DNA from 2 places in the Faecalibacterium taiwanense genome. Region 1 is predicted to be linked to the other one. Evidence: riboswitches for the same ligand, from Rfam matches in the RefSeq annotation. Region 1 holds a riboswitch; the other holds the start of a gene.

Region 1 (7,995 bases):
GCGGGGGCCGCGCAGGGTCTTGTGGGTGGTGGTGGTAACAACATCAGCATACGGCACAGGGCTCTGGTGATAGCCGCCTGCCACCAGACCGGCAATGTGGGCCATATCCACCATCAGATATGCACCATAGCCGTGGGCGATCTCAGCAATCTTCTCAAAATCGATGGCACGGGGATATGCAGACGCACCGGCCACGATCAGCTTGGGGCGCACCTTCTTAACCTGCTTTTCCAGCTCAGCATAGTCGATCACGCCGTCGGCATTGACACCGTAAGAGACAAAGTTATAGTTCTTGCCGGACATGTTTACCGGAGAACCGTGGGTCAGATGGCCGCCCTGAGACAGGTCCATGCCCATGACAGTATCGCCCAGATCCAGCAGAGCAAAATAAACTGCCAGATTGGCCTGTGCACCGGAGTGGGGCTGAACATTGGCATATTTTGCGCCGAACAGCTTGCAGGCACGCTCGATGGCAATGTTCTCCACCTCGTCCACATAGACACAGCCGCCATAGTAGCGCTTGCCGGGCAGGCCCTCGGCGTACTTGTTGGTCAGGATGCTGCCCATTGCGGCCATGACGGCGGGAGAGACGATGTTCTCACTGGCGATCAGTTCAATGTTCTGGCGCTGACGGTTCAGCTCGCGATCCATGGCTGCGGCCAACTCCGGATCAACGGTATTGACCAGACCGATGGTGTCCATCATTTCATTGTACATAATATTCTACCCCTCTCAATTTCCGGAGAAAGCCCCGGATCTCTGGATCTCTTCAAGCCACCCTGCTCCGCGCACGAACCGAATTGCTTTCTTTTATCATAGCAGAAAGCTGCAGAATCTTCAACTTCCATTTTGCCAAAAGGCTTGCTTTTTTCGTCTGAAGTGTTTATTATACTTGTATAAAAATGCAGTGTCGTTTTTGTATATTTTTCAAGTCAGTCAACCTTCAGATGAAGCGAGGTGTTCTCTGGTGACGGTCAGTGAAGCAAAGCAGACCCAGCGCAAAGCGGGCCGTGCCGCACGCAAGGCTCTCGGCCCGGAAGAACGCAAGGCTGCAAATGCCGCTTTGTGCGCATTCCTCTGGCAGCTGGCTGCCGTGCAGAATGCGCAGACCATCCTGCTGTACGCAGCGTTTGGTTTTGAAGCCGACCTTGCTGCCTTTGCCGCCGAAGCAGCAGCTCAGGGCAAAACGCTGGCCTATCCGGTGTGCGGCGAGGCGTATTCCCTTACAGCCGCTGTGCCCGGCCCGGACGGCTGGGAGATGGGACAGTACGGCATCCGCACCCCCATCCTGAGCCGGTCGGAGATTCTGCTGCCGGAAGCGCTGGATCTGATCCTTGTACCCTGCACGGCTTTTGATGCAGACTGCTTCCGGGTCGGCATGGGCAAGGGCTATTACGACCGGTATCTTCCCCGCTGCAAAAACGCGGTGAAGATCGGCATTGCATTTGAGGCACAGCGGGTGGAACATGCTGCTGTAGACGAGCACGACCAGCGGCTGGATGCCTATGTAACAGAGAGGGGTATTTACAAATGGAAATGACTAAGCTGAGCTGTGAGAAATTTCTCGCAGAGCTGGCCAGCAAAGCCCCCACGCCGGGCGGCGGCGGAACGGCGGCGCTGGTGGGTGCTGCCGGTGTAGCGCTGGGTAATATGGTGGGCAACCTGACCACCGGCAAAAAGAAATATGCCGCCGTGGAAGCAGACATTCAGGCCCTGAACACAAAGGCCGATGCCCTGCGCAAAGAGCTGGAGGTGCTGGTGCAGGCCGATGCCGATGCCTTTGCGCCGCTGGCTGCGGCCTACGGCCTGCCCAAGGACACACCAGAGCAGGCTGCACACAAAGCCGCCGTGCTGGAAAAGGCGCTGGATGCCGCCTGTGCCGTGCCACTTGAGATTATGGAAAAGTGCGCCGAGGGCATTGCTCTGGTGGAAGAATACGCCGCCAAAGGCAGCGTGATGGCCGTCTCGGACGCAGGCTGTGCAGCCGCTCTGTGCAAGGCAGCCTTGCAGGCCGCAAGCCTGAATGTGTTCATCAACACAAAGCTGATGGCAGACCGTGAGCGCGCTGCTGCGTTGGACGCAAAAACAGACAAACTGCTGGATGAATTTGTGTCGCGGGCAGACGCTGTTTTTGCATCCGTGACGAACAAATTGCGGAATAAGTGAGGAAAAATATTATGGCAACGATTTTGAAGGGCGCACCCGTTGTAGCCGCTATGAACGAACGCAATGCGGCGCTGTGTGAGCAGCTCAAGGCAAAAGGCATCACTCCCACGCTGGCCGTGGTGCGTGTGGGTGAGCGGGAGGACGACCTCTCCTACGAGCGCGGCGTGATCGCCCGCTGCGGCAAGGTGGGTGTGGAGGTAAAGCAGTTTCTTCTGCCCGCCGATGCTTCGCAGGACGATCTGCTGAAGGTGATCGCCGAGGTGAACGCAGAGGATACCATCCACGGATGCCTGCTGTTCCGTCCGCTGCCCAAGCAGTTCAATGACCGCACTGTGCGTGCGGCGCTGGCTCCGGAAAAGGACATTGACGGCATCACGGACGATTCTCTGGCCGGTGTGTTCACTAATACCGATCTCGGCTATGCTCCCTGCACCGCGCAGGCCTGCCTTGAGATCTTGAAGTATTACAACATTCCGCTTTCCGGCAGGCGCGCTGTCGTAGTGGGCCGTAGCCTTGTGGTAGGCAAGCCCGCAGCCATGATGCTGGACCGCGAGAACGCCACCGTGACCATCTGCAATTCCCGCACGCAGAACCTGCCCGCCATCTGCAAGGAAGCAGATGTGGTAGTAGTGGCCATGGGCAAGATGGGCGCCGTGGGTGCCGACTGCCTGCGTGAGGGCCAGACCGTGGTAGACGTGGGCATTCATGTGAACGAAAATGGCAAGCTGTGCGGTGACGTAAAGTTCAGCGAAGCAGAGCCGGTAGTGGATGCCATCACGCCGGTACCCGGCGGTGTGGGCACTGTGACCACCTCGGTGCTGGTGGGCCATGTCGTGCAGGCTGCAGTCAAAAAGGCCGGGCTGTAACGAATGATAGAACTATAAAATAAAAGACGCTTGATACACTGCTGTATGCTTCCCTGCCGGGAAAACATATTCAGACAAGACCAAGCGTCTTTTTTGATTGCTATATTTTAGCCGCGGACAATGAGCAGCAGCAAAGCCGAAGCCACACACTGCATGATCAGCCAGCGGGCCACCACCTGCTCGTCGCTCCAGCCCTTATTCTTGCGGGCGTGGTCGTGCAGAGGGGTGCGGGTGTTCTTGAGGATGGAAATGTGCAAAAAGCGCTTCAGGCTGATCTTCAGGATGCCCAGACTGCCATCCACGATGAACACGATGGCTGCCAGCAGGAAGGCAAACGGATGGCCGCATTTGAGGGACAGCATTGCGATAAAGAAGCCCATTGCGCGGCTGCCGGCATCGCCCATCAGCAGGCTGGACGGCTTTGCGTTGGACCACAGATAGGCCAGCAGCGCACCCATGAACACAACGCCTGCGGTGCCGTACTCGGCCAGCTCTGTTTTATAGGCCAGCAGGTAGGTGCCGATGGTCACCACTGCAACACTTGCCGAAAGGCCGTCCACGCCGTCGGTGCAGTTGACCACATTGATGCTGGTCCAGATCAGAATAACGATCAGCAGCAGGTACACAGCATACGGCAGAGTGAAACTCCACTGCAGGAAATTCACACCGCAGCCGTTGAAGTTGAGGTAGGTCACACCTGCAACAATGGCAATGGCAAAATCAATGATACCCTTTTTATACTCGTTCCATGCAGTTTCAGCAGCATCATCAAAGTAGCCGGACAGCATGGATGCAATGAGCAGGATGGTGTAGATGACGTATTCCACCTTGAACGGCAGGAATGCCAGCGATACCAGTGCGATGCACAGCACGAAGATCAGGCCGGAACCACGGGCCTTACCCTTGGAAAGCGCACCGTTCACCGCAAACTCGCGGCCATGGTCGTGCGGAAGCTTATCGTGAAAAACGGAGTCCATCAAAGCCGTAAGGGCAAACGCCAGCAGGAATGCCAGAGCATCGACACCGCGCTGTCCTACGACCGAAAGCAGTAATTCGATCATATTCAAAGTTCCTCTTTCTTTTATGTTTGTGAGAGAAGTGTATCACGCTATCCATAAAAAATCAATCATTCCCGGAGAAAAATCCACGTTTGATTGACTTTCTGCAGCGCCGCACTTATAATAGTATATCAGTCTGTCGAAAAAGTTTTTGTTTCTATAAAAGGAGAACTCATGTCCATCTCTCTTGAGCAGCTTTCGGCGCAGATGCGCCGGGGCGAACAGGTGCCGCTACGGCACACCATGCAGGTGGTGCTCACACTGAGCATCCCATCCATCCTGCAGCAGATCGTGGTAACTGCGGTGGAGTACATCGACGCAGCCATGGTGGGGCATATTGGTGCATCTGCTACGGCATCCATTGGCATCGTCAGTTCCAGCACGTGGCTCATGCATGGAATGCTGGCCGGTCTATATATGTCCTTTGCCATTCAGGTAGCACAGTATCTGGGTGCAGACCGGCAGAACGATGCACGCGGTGTATTGCGCCAATCTATGATCTTCAACCTTGTGGTGGGCCTCGCAGCTGCGGCCTTCGGCATTGGCATCAGCCGTTTTCTGCCCGGATGGCTGGGCGCCGACCCTTCCCTGCAGGCGGATGCATCGGCCTACTTTGCCATCTGGTCGGCTTCCCTGCCCTTTTTGATGATCATGGGAACCTACTCTTCCATGCTGCGTTCCTCCGGCGATGCCCTGACACCGGGCCTTATCAGCGTGCTGACCTGCGTGCTGGATGTGATCTTTAACTTCTGCCTTATCAATCCCACCCGTGAGATGGTGGTGTTTGGCCGCACAATGACCGTCTGGGGCCTTGGCTGGGGGGTACCGGGCGCAGCACTGGGCACCGCCCTTGCTACCGCTATCAGCGGTGTGCTGACCCTTGCCATCCTACTGCTGCGGGACGGCCCGCTGTGCATCCACAAGCCCGGCTCCTGGCACATTACCAAAGCCTGCCTGCAGAACCTGTGGAAGGTAGGCGCACCGCTGGCTGCAGAGCGTGCAGTTCTTTCCTCGGCGCAGGTGCTGCTCATCCGCATCGTATCCGGCCTTGGCACCACCGCCATTGCTGCCAACAGTCTGGGCGTGAGCGCCGAAAGCCTGTGCTACATGGCAGGCTATGGCATTCAGGATGCATCCCTTGCACTGGTGGGGCAGGCCGTGGGCGCAAACCGTCGGGATATGGCAAAAAACTTTGCCTGGCTGTGCACCGGCATGGGCATAGGCATCATGGCGCTGACCGGTGTTGGCATGTACATTTTTGCGCCAAACCTGATGGGTATTTTCACCGCAGATGCGGCAGTTATTGCGCTGGGCGCACAGGTGCTGCGCATTGAAGCACTGGCCGAACCGATGTTCGGTGCCAGTATCGTTGCCAGCGGTGCCATGCAGGGTGCCGGAGACAGCACGGGATGCTTTGTGCTGAACCTTGTCAGCATGTGGGGCATCCGGCTCACGCTGGCTTCCCTGCTGGCTCCGCATTTTGGGCTGGTGGGCGTATGGATGGCCATGAGCTTTGAGCTGACCATGCGCGGTGTGCTGTTCCTTGTGCGGCTGGTACGCGGCAGATGGCTGGACAAAGGGGCATTAGCCTGATCGACCGCTGGCGGATATATTTTCCTCTGAATAACAGCTCCCCGGCCGGGAACCGCACTGCGGGACCTGACCGGGGAGTTTTGCTGTGGTTATACGATTTGAGAAGAAGAAAAAATGGAGAACAAGTTACTTTCTGCCGTGCAGGATGGGAGACAGCGGCTTGTAGATCAGCATACACAGCACTGCATCCAGCAGGCCTTTGACCAGCGTGAAGGGCATATTGAAGATGACAAGGCACTTGATGAGGCTGTCTGCAGAAGGCAGGATGGCCTGATACATGCCGAGGATGGCTTCCAGCGGCATGTGGTAGAACTGTACATAGGCCGGATAGGTGATGAAGTAGTTGGACGGTACGCTGAACACAGCCATGGCTGCAGCGCCTGCAATAGCACCAATGATGGCGGTCTTGCGGCTCTTGTGGTGCTTATAGATAACGCCTGCCACAGCGGAGAAAACCGCACCCAGCATGAAGTTGCACAGCTCGCCCACGCATGCAGTGGAAGTGCCCTTGATAACGATGTGCAGCAGGTTCTTCATAAAGCTGATGACCACACCGTACACCGGGCCGAGAGCAAAGGCACCCAGCAGAGCCGGCAGGTCAGAAAAGTCCATCTTGACGAAGGACGGAATGAGCATCGGAATGGGAAACTCAATGAACATCAGGATAAAGGCCACCGCGCTGAGCATGGCGGCAACAGTAAGATTGTGAGTCGTGCTTTTTTTCATGGTAATGATCCTTCCCGGGGTAAGATGCCCCTTACAAAAATTGTTCCGAAAGCTCTTTTCGTATCTTGTTTTTTGGAACGGGAAGGACAAATAGAAAAGCGCCCTGCTGCAACAAAAACACTGCAACAGGGCGCGTAGACAACGATTTGCCTGCCGTTTCTTGCATCCGGACTATACCGTTGGTCCCGGAGTTGCACCGGGTCAGCACCCTTGCGGGTGGTCGCGGACTTTACCGCCAGTGGGGAATCTCACCCCGCCCTGAAACGAACTTTCTGGCACAAAGTATAGCGTGGCAGGCCCAGCTTGTCAAGAGGGCATCTTAAAATTTGTGCAAAAAATGTCAAAGTAACTCTTTCAAGCGCCCTTCTCTGTAAGCTCTTGCCCGGGTGGGTGCGGTATGGTATCATAGATGGGTCGTATAAAATTCAGGAGGTTATCATGATCTTTTCTATTCGTGATCTTTCGTTTGAGCTTGGCTCTGTACTGCTGGAGGGCTGGTTTGCACTGGCTGCGCGCGCAGGGTGCGCACTGCTCATTCTGCTTGCCGCATGGCTGGTACGCCGCTGGCTGAGCAAAAGGGGCATTCCGGCATTGCTGGCCCGCAAGTGGCACTTTAACGGCACTCCCATCCTGCTGCGCAGCTTTGCGGTACCCATCCAGCGCATGTGCACTGCGGTTGGCGTATATCTGGCGGCAGCTTCCCTGCCCTGGGCCATTCCCGGCATTGCCAAGCTGCTGTTGGTCTGCTTCCGCCTTGTCATGACCCTGCTGGTCTGCGAAGGCCTGTATGCGGCATCGGATCTGGCCGACCTGCTGCTGGCTTCCTGCAGCCCGGAGATCCGCTCCAACAAAACACTCTGCTCTTTGCTGGACACCGCCTACAAGGTGCTGGTGATCGTGCTGTGCGTGGCAGCGTTGGCACAAGAAGTGGGCTTTCCCATCGGCAGCATTGTCGCCGGTGCCGGTCTGGTTGGTCTGACCATCTCGCTGGCCGCACAGGAAAGCGCCAGCAACCTGTTTTCCGGCATCGTGATTCTGCTGGACAAGCCCTTCTCGGTGGGCGACTGGATCACTGTGGGCGATGTGGAAGGCGAAGTGATCGACATCAACTTCCGTTCCACCCGCATCCGCTCGCTGGATAAAACCATCAATGTGGTGACGAACAGTAAGATCTGCTCTTCCACCGTGCAGAACGCCGCCCTGCGCACCATGCGGCCCTACAAGTTCAATCTGGGTGTCACCTATGGCACCACCCGCCCGAAGCTGGAACAGCTGATGAAAGACTTGCAGACCATGCTGGACGCAAGCCCTTACACCAACAAGGGTACCAACATCGTACAGCTTGCAAACTTTGGCGATTCCAGCATCAACATTCTGGTCTCCGCCTACCTGCTGACCAACGCCTACGCGGAATTTTTGCAGATGCAGAACGACCTGAACCTGAACATTATGGACATCATGCAGGCCGACGGTGTGGATTTTGCGTTCCCCTCCACCAGCGTGTATATCGAAAAGAACTGAGCAAACCTGTAATGGGGCTGTTGCAAAATAGCGCTAACGAAAAGCGGAAAGCAAAAATCTCATCT
Region 2 (7,995 bases), 1.1 Mb from region 1:
AATCGGGCAGCTACGATACCGACCTTGATATTCTGAGAAACCAGCTTGCCTTCAAATGTTTTCATTTTTAAATACCTCTTTCGTTGTTAATATTCCAGAAGATGCCCCATCCGTGCCTGCTTCGTTTTCAGGTAAAATAGGTCATACGGGGTCGCCGTCATCTGAATGGGTACGCGCTCGGAGATCTCCAGCCCAAACTCGGAGAGCTGATATACTTTGTCCGGGTTATTGGTAAGCAGGCGCAGGCTTTTTACGCCAAGTTCCCGGAGGATCTGTGCGCCGAGATAATACTCCCGTTCATCTCCATGGAACCCCAGAGCGAGATTGGCTTCCAGCGTATCCATGCCCTGCTCCTGAAGTTCATAGGCACGCAGCTTGTTGATCAGACCGATGCCCCGGCCTTCCTGCCGCATATAGAGCAGGATACCCCGGTCTTCTTTTTCGATCTGCGTCATGGCAGCGGCCAGCTGCTGGCCGCAGTCACAACGCAAAGAGCCAAATGTATCTCCTGTCAGGCATTCCGAGTGGACGCGGCACAGAATATCCTTTCCATCGCCAATGTCACCTTTTACCAGTGCAATGTGATGCTCTCCGTTCAGGCGGCTCACAAAACCATAAGCTCTGAAGGTGCCATACTTGGTGGGCAGGTTCACTGCCGTCACCTGATCGACCAGTTTATCGTGACACTTGCGGTACTCCTGTAAATCACGGATGGTGATGAATTTGATCTGGAAACGCTCTGCCAGCTTTGCCAGTTCAGCGGTGCGCATCATCGTGCCATCCTCCCGCATGATCTCGCAGCACAGGCCGCATTCTTTCAGCCCTGCCAGACGGCACAGGTCAACGGTTGCTTCCGTGTGACCGTTGCGCTCCAACACACCGTTCTTTTTTGCCAGAAGGGGGAACATATGGCCCGGTCTGCGGAAATCTTCTGCTTTTGCGTGATCGTCCACACAAGCCATCGCCGTAATGGAACGCTCTGCGGCAGAAATGCCCGTAGAAGTAGAAACGTGGTCGATGGACACCGTAAATGCCGTTTCATGGTTGTCGGTGTTATGCTGCACCATCTGCGGAAATTGCAGCTTCTGGACGAAAGCCTCGGACATCGGCATACAGATCAGACCTTTGCCGTGGGTCGCCATAAAGTTGACGTTCTCGGTGGTGGCAAATTCGGCAGCACAGATGAAGTCCCCCTCGTTTTCACGGTCGGGGTCATCCGTTACCAGAATGATTTTTCCTTGCTTCAGGTCTTGCAAAGCTTCGGGAATGGTATTGAAGTTCATCGTAAACTCTCCTTAAAAGCCGCAGCGCAGCAGCATTTCTTTTGTGAGCGTGTTTTGCTTCGGTGTTTCTGATGGAAGCAGCCTCTCGATATATTTTCCAACAACATCGGTTTCCAAATTGACAAAATCCCCTTTGTGCCGTTGGTTCAGGTTCGTCTGACGGACGGTGTGCGGTATCGTGGACACGGAAAAGCCCGTAGGTTCCACCGCAGCCACGGTCAGGCTGATACCGTCTATTGTGATAGAGCCTTTTTCAACGACATAGCGAAGGATCGCAGAATCTGCATGAATGGTGTACCAGATAGCCGTATCGTCTTTTCGGATATTAGCAATGCGTCCGACGCCATCCACATGGCCTGCTACGATGTGTCCGCCAAAACGTCCGTTGGCCGGCATGGCACGTTCCAAATTGACAGCACTTCCAACGGTGAGCTGTGCAAGTGCAGAGCGGTTCAAGGTCTCGTGCATGACATCCGCAGCAAAGCTATCCGGGAAGAGCTGCCTGACGGTCAGGCAGATGCCGTTGACGGCGATGCTGTCGCCGATCCTGGTTCCTTCCAGAACCGTTTTTGCACGAACAGTCAGTACGGCGGAATGCTGTCCCCGATTGATGGATTTTATTGTTCCGACTTCTTCCACGATTCCGGTAAACACGGGTAATCCACCTCACTTTCGATCAGGAAATCTTTGCCAAGCTGTTCCAATCGGCTGTTCTTCAGGCGGAATGCAGCATCCGGAAGCGGGACACCTGCACCCTCAATGGGTGCTTTGGCATCCCTTCCTCCGAACAGCTTCGGGGCAATGTAAGCCTGTACCTGCTGCACGATGCCGCTTTCCAGTGCAGACCAGTTCAAGGTTCCGCCGCCTTCCAGCAGAATGCTGTCGATCTGCTCCTGCCCCAGCTGTTCCATCAGTTGCAGAAGATTCACATGACCGCAATGCGCTTCCAGACAAAGGACCCGGCACCCGGCCTGTTGATATGCCGCCTGCTTCTCCGGGTCGCCGCAGCAGGTCGCAAGAATGGTCGGAACCTGTTTGGCGGTCATGACCACCTGGGATTGCAGCGGTGTCCGCAAATGTGTATCACAGATGATCCGGACGGGATCACGGCCACCCTCTATCCGGCAGGTCAGCAGCGGGTCATCTGCTAGGATGGTTCCGACTCCCACCATAATGCCGCGGAATCGGTGTCGCTGCCGTTGAACATGATTCCGGGCAATTTCCCCGGTGATCCATTTGGAAGCGCCTGTGTATGTGGCGATTTTTCCGTCCATCGTCATGGCGTATTTCATGGAAACGAAGGGGCGTTTTGTGGTGATATAGTGGAAGAACACCTTGTTCAGCGCATCGCATTCCTCTTGCAGAACATTTTCGGTCACATCTATGCCGTGTGCGCGCAGGATTGCAATTCCTTTTCCAGCCACCAGCGGATTCGGGTCAGCAGAACCCACGACCACCCGGTGAATGCCCGCGTCCAGAATCGCATCCACGCAGGGCGGCTGCTTTCCGTAATGGCAGCACGGCTCCAATGTCACATACAGGGTCGCTCCCTGCGGATCTTCGGTGCAGGATGCCAGCGCATTGCGCTCCGCATGAGCCTGACCGTATCTCTGGTGCCAGCCCTGTCCGATGATCCTGCCCTCTTTTACGACCACGGCACCCACCATCGGGTTGGGAGATGTCCATCCGCAACCCTTTTTGCAAGCTGCAAAGCCAGACGCATATACTCTTTGTCGTTCATCGTGTCGCCTCCAAAAGAAAAAGCCCTGAACAAAAACGTTCAGGGCAAGCCGAAAAGACACAAGGAACCCTTATGCAAAAAAGAAAGCTCCAGAATGCAAACGCATCCCAGAGCAGCCTCCACAAGCGCAGAACCGTGCGGGCTCTGCGCTTGGTATCTTCTTTCATCCAGACTGTACTGTCGGCTTCGGAGTTTCACCGAATCATGCCTTACGGCTCGTGGGCTGTACCACCGGTAGGGAATCGCACCCTGCCCTGAAGATTTCTGATTCAATTACAGCGGCATTATAGCACGGCTCCTTTCGGATTGCAAGGGCATTCTGCAAACCGGGACGAAACCGGGATGAAGCGAATCGCTACAACAATAAAATCACATCGTCCGTAGGACAATGTGAACGGAGAATCCAAAGGGGCGCGGGTCGCCAGTGGCAACCTCAAAATGCGTTGCATTTTGAAGCGCTTGACCGAGCCGACAGGCGAGAGCAGCGCCCTTTGGCACACGACTTTGCTTGCAAAGTCTATTCCGAACAAGACGGTACGAACGGGAGGTGCTGGAAATGGCAGCAGAAAAGATCAAGGTCTACACATGAAGGTAGATACCACTGCCATTGAGCAGGAGATCGCCGCCTATGAGAAGCAGCTGCGGCAGCACTACTCCACAAAATCCCGGCTTATGGAGGAGATCGACAGCCTTGACCCGGACGACCGGCACTTTATCGCCCGAAAATCTGACCTTGACGACCGCCTTTATAAGATGTACGATAAAATCGAAGAGGTGGAAAATGAACTGATGGATGCCCGGGCAAAGAAGCAGACCATTGAAGCCGACAAAATCACAGGCGACAACATCTATAAGATCCTGATTTGCTTCGACAAGCTTTATGCCACCATGACCGAGGCGGAACGCCGCAGACTGGTGGAGATTTTGATTGATGAGGTGCAGATCTACCCGGAACGCCAGCCTAACGGACAGTGGCTGAAGTCCGTCCGGTTCAAGCTGCCTATCATCGACCATGACCTTGAATTGAGTTTGGACAATCAGGATCGTGTCGAGGTCGTGTGTTCGATGGTTAGAGTCAAAAAGCATTGATCTAATGTGAAGTAGGGTGAACCGTTTTATGGATTCTGTTACACAGCGTATAAAAATGATCCGGCAATATGAAGGAAAATAAGTAGGCCTGTGCGGTCTGGTGAAAAATAACAACACAAATAGCACAGAGAAAAGGAGCATCCCATGAACGCAAATATCAATTATGATGAGATCCCGGATACCAGTGCCGTGCAGGAGGACCTGCTTGCGGCGCTGAGCAGCCAGCATGTGACCGTGCACACGAATGAGGAGCCGGACTTCGACTACATGGAAAACGGGGATGTGGCTTTTGTGGTCAAGAATCCGCACAGCGAAGAGGATCTGCTCATTGAACTGGGCGGCGAGTTCTCGCTCTTCTTCGGCCTGTGGCATGGGCAGTACAAGGCCGTGGAGTATGACTACGACCGCATGAAGAAGGACATTGCAGCCATTCTGGCGGGCAATGCCGGTGCGCTGAGCCTGTATACCGACGGCAGGTGGCAGGGCAGCGCTCTCTGCCCGGAGAAGGTGTCTGCCGATGCCGACATGGAAAAGCTGCTGGAACGCTGCTGGCAAAAGCAGGAGCCGAAGGAAAAACTGCTGGCACAGGGCGGCAGGGTGGAACTGCTTTATTGGGACCCGGCGGAAAATAAGAGCTTTATGATTCCGGCAAAGAACTGAATTATAACAAAAAGGACACACCACAACGGTGTGTCCTTTTTGTTATACGATATGAAGCTTAGATCTTCTCGATGGTGATGCTCCAATCAGCGGTCATGGCCTCGTCCGGCTCCAGCACTTCGTGCTTGCCTTCCTCATTGACGCTGTTGGCCCAACCATTCCACGGCTCCATGCACACAAAGCTCTCGGCATCCTGCTGCCACAGCACGGCGTGGTCGAAGCTGTCGTCGGCATCCACAGTCACCTTGTGGCCGCTGCCGCTGTCGGTGAGGGTCATGGGGAACTGCACGCCGGTCAGCAGGCGCACGCTGTTGTCAGCACCTTCCTTGCGGGTGAGGGTGATCTTTTCCGGGGCAGCGGGCTGCTCGCCCTTGGCGCTCTCGGAACAGGTGGCGCACTTGATATCGAAGTCCACATTCTCCAGCTTGGAAGCCTTGAAGTAGGGGTGGAAGCCGAAGCTGAAGGGCATGTTGGTGTCGCCCTCGTTGATCACGGTCATGTTGATGGCGGCAGTGTTGCCCTCGAGGTTATAGTTCATCAGCACGGTGAAATCGAAGGGATAGAGGAACTTGGTCAGCGGGGTGGACTCCAAAATCAGGGTCACGCCGTCCGGGCCGACGCTTTCCACATCCCATGCGCACAGGTCGGCAAAGCCGTGGTTCTCCATGGGGTATGCCTTGCCGTCAAAGATGTGCACGCCGTTATCCGGCAGGCCGCAGTTGGGGAACAGCACCGGCACGCCGAAGCGGGGGCGGTTGCACTCGGAAAAATTGTGGTGGCGGGTCCAGATGTACTCCTCGCCGTTCAGGGAGAAGCCGGTGATCATGCCGCCGCGCTCCGGGGTGATGACCAGCTCGGTCTTTGCCTCAGCATCGGTGATAACGTACTGCTCATAGCAGGCACCGTTTTCGGTGACATAACGGGTGGTGATCTGATTCATAGTTCAGTCCTCCTTATGTTTCTGGTTCTGTGCCAGTTTTTCAAAATAATAATCAATGCCATAGCGAATGAGATATTTTATGACCCTTGCAATAACGGCCACGATAGCGGCAAAAATGCCGCCGTAAAGCAGAAACGCATAGATCATCATGCGAGTGGTCATAGCCATAAAAACACTTCCCTTCCGTTTTCATGCACAAAGAGGCTGCCGTACAGCCAAAGTGCCATACAGCAGCCTCGAAACGATTACAGAACGACGCCGTCCTTGAAGATGGAGATCTCGCGGAAGCCGTGCTTCTCGGCCTTGGTCTGCTCACCGCTTGCAACGCGGATGACCAGATCCAGCAGATCCTTTGCAGCCTCGTCGATGGTCTTTTCGCCATCGGCGATCACGCCGGTGTTGAAGTCGATCCAGCCGGATTTCTTCTGGGCCAGCGGGGTGTTGGTGGAGATCTTCAGGGTGGGAGCCGGGGCCGAGAACGGAGTGCCGCGGCCGGTGGAGAACAGGATCAGGTGTGCGCCTGCGGCGGTCATGGCCGTGGCAGAAACCAGATCGTTGCCGGGGCCGTACAGCATGTTCAGGCCCTTGGTGACAACGGGATCACCGTAGCCGATCACGTCCATGATGGGGGCAGTGCCGCCCTTCTGGACGCAGCCGCAGCTCTTGTCTTCCAGCGTGGTGATGCCGCCCTGCTTGTTGCCCGGAGAGGGGTTATCGTAGACCACCTCGTTGTGGCTGATGAAGTAATCCTTGAAGCCGTTGATCATGTGCTCAGCCTTGACAAAGACGTCATGGTTGATGCAGCGATCCATCAGGAAGCCCTCAGCACCGAACATCTCGGGCACCTCGGTCAGCACGGTGGAACCGCCGCGCTGGCCCATCATGTCGGAGAAGCGGCCGATGGTGGGATTGGCGGTGATGCCGGACAGGCCGTCCGAGCCGCCGCACTTCATGCCCACCACCAGATCGGACACGGGGATAGGCTCACGCTTGAACTGCCCGGCATAGGCAGCCAGCTCCTTGAGGATATCGCGGGCAGCGGTGAACTCGTCGTCCACCTCCTGACAGGTGAGGAACTTCACACGGTCGTGGTCGTACTCGCCCAGCTCTTCCACGAACTGATCGTGCTGCAGGTTCTCGCAGCCCAGATGCAGCACCAGAACGGCGGCAGCATTGGGGTGGCGCACCAGCGCAGCCAGCAGCTTGCGGGTCTGTGCATGGTCGTGGCCGGTCTGGCTGCAGCCGAAGGGATGGGTGAAGGTGTACAGGCCCTCGATGGAGCCGGTGACCAGATCCTGATTGTCGGCAACGATCTTCTTGGCGATGTCGTTGACGCAGCCCACGGTGGGGATGATCCAGATCTCATTGCGGATGGCGGCACGGCCGTCCTTGCGGCGGAAGCCCATAAAGGTCTCCGGCTCGACCTTGGGCAGGGGAGCCAGATCCGGGGCGGGGTTGTAGCTGTACTCTACCTCACCGGACAGGTTGGTGTGCACGTTGTGGGTGTGCATCCAGCTGCCGGGAGCGGCATCTGCGGTGGCGTGGCCGATGGGGAAGCCGTACTTGATCACGTTCTCACCGTTCTTGATGGGCTTCACGGCCATCTTGTGGCCCTGCGGAATGTCCTCCAGAGCAGTCACAGAAAGACCGTCCACTTCCACCAGCGTGCCCTTGGCAATGGGGTGCAGGGCAACGACCACGTTGTCGATGGGGCTGATATGAATTGCCTGCGGCATAGTTGTTCTCCTTATCGTATCGCACAAAAGGGAATGAACCCTCTCCGTCATCGCCATGCGATGCCACCTCTCCCGAAGGGCGAGGTCTTTGCGATGAAAACTTTACGTTTCCACGTTTCCGCAAAAGCTCCCCCCTCGGGGGAGCTGGACGCGAAGCGGACTGAGAGGGTTCACACCTCAAAGCAATGTTTCTTTTAAACGATCAGGCTTACAGGCAGCTCTTGTAAGCAGCCTCGGCACCCTGAGTGCGGATCATTTCCAGATCAGCCAGAACAGCGGCCTCCAGACCCTCGATCTTGGTCAGATCCTGATCCCACATCTGGGTGTTGGTCAGCACGGCGTTCACCAGCTGAGCAGCGGTGTCGTCCTTGTGTGCATAGTAGAAGTCCAGTGCCCATGCGTCATCCTGGATCTTGTAGGTGTTGCCGGCAGGACGCTTGCAGATCAGGCCGTCAGCGGTACGCTCCTGAATGTCGCTGGAATAGAAGGCAATGTAGGCTGCCAGAGACATGGTCAGGCACTTGGGCAGCTGCTTCTGCTCCTCGA

What was found. A riboswitch is a leader RNA that binds a small molecule or an ion and turns the genes downstream of it on or off. The one in region 1 is predicted to bind FMN.
Region 2: linked by a shared signal. The riboswitch ahead of ribD (bifunctional diaminohydroxyphosphoribosylaminopyrimidine deaminase/5-amino-6-(5-phosphoribosylamino)uracil reductase RibD) and the one ahead of PXT33_RS08355 (ECF transporter S component) in region 1 are both predicted to bind FMN.

Annotation. Positions count from the first base shown of each region.
Region 1 covers NZ_CP155552.1:1,662,400-1,670,394, forward strand. The annotation lists gene glyA (serine hydroxymethyltransferase) at 1-717, opposite strand, end outside; gene PXT33_RS08330 (5-formyltetrahydrofolate cyclo-ligase) at 968-1,540, shown strand; gene PXT33_RS08335 (cyclodeaminase/cyclohydrolase family protein) at 1,531-2,166, shown strand; gene PXT33_RS08340 (tetrahydrofolate dehydrogenase/cyclohydrolase catalytic domain-containing protein) at 2,178-3,032, shown strand; gene PXT33_RS08345 (phospho-N-acetylmuramoyl-pentapeptide-transferase) at 3,140-4,093, opposite strand; gene PXT33_RS08350 (MATE family efflux transporter) at 4,265-5,683, shown strand; gene PXT33_RS08355 (ECF transporter S component) at 5,810-6,409, opposite strand; FMN riboswitch at 6,560-6,679, opposite strand; gene PXT33_RS08360 (mechanosensitive ion channel family protein) at 6,848-7,930, shown strand.
Region 2 covers NZ_CP155552.1:597,596-605,590, forward strand. The annotation lists gene ribE (6,7-dimethyl-8-ribityllumazine synthase) at 1-65, opposite strand, end outside; gene PXT33_RS02800 (bifunctional 3,4-dihydroxy-2-butanone-4-phosphate synthase/GTP cyclohydrolase II) at 87-1,283, opposite strand; gene PXT33_RS02805 (riboflavin synthase) at 1,296-1,937, opposite strand; partial or broken gene ribD (bifunctional diaminohydroxyphosphoribosylaminopyrimidine deaminase/5-amino-6-(5-phosphoribosylamino)uracil reductase RibD) at 1,901-3,024, opposite strand; FMN riboswitch at 3,176-3,290, opposite strand; gene PXT33_RS02815 (resolvase) at 3,610-4,113, shown strand; gene PXT33_RS02820 (hypothetical protein) at 4,258-4,773, shown strand; gene PXT33_RS02825 (aldose epimerase) at 4,832-5,713, opposite strand; gene PXT33_RS02830 (hypothetical protein) at 5,717-5,881, opposite strand; gene PXT33_RS02835 (UxaA family hydrolase) at 5,959-7,449, opposite strand; gene PXT33_RS02840 (tagaturonate reductase) at 7,658-7,995, opposite strand, start outside.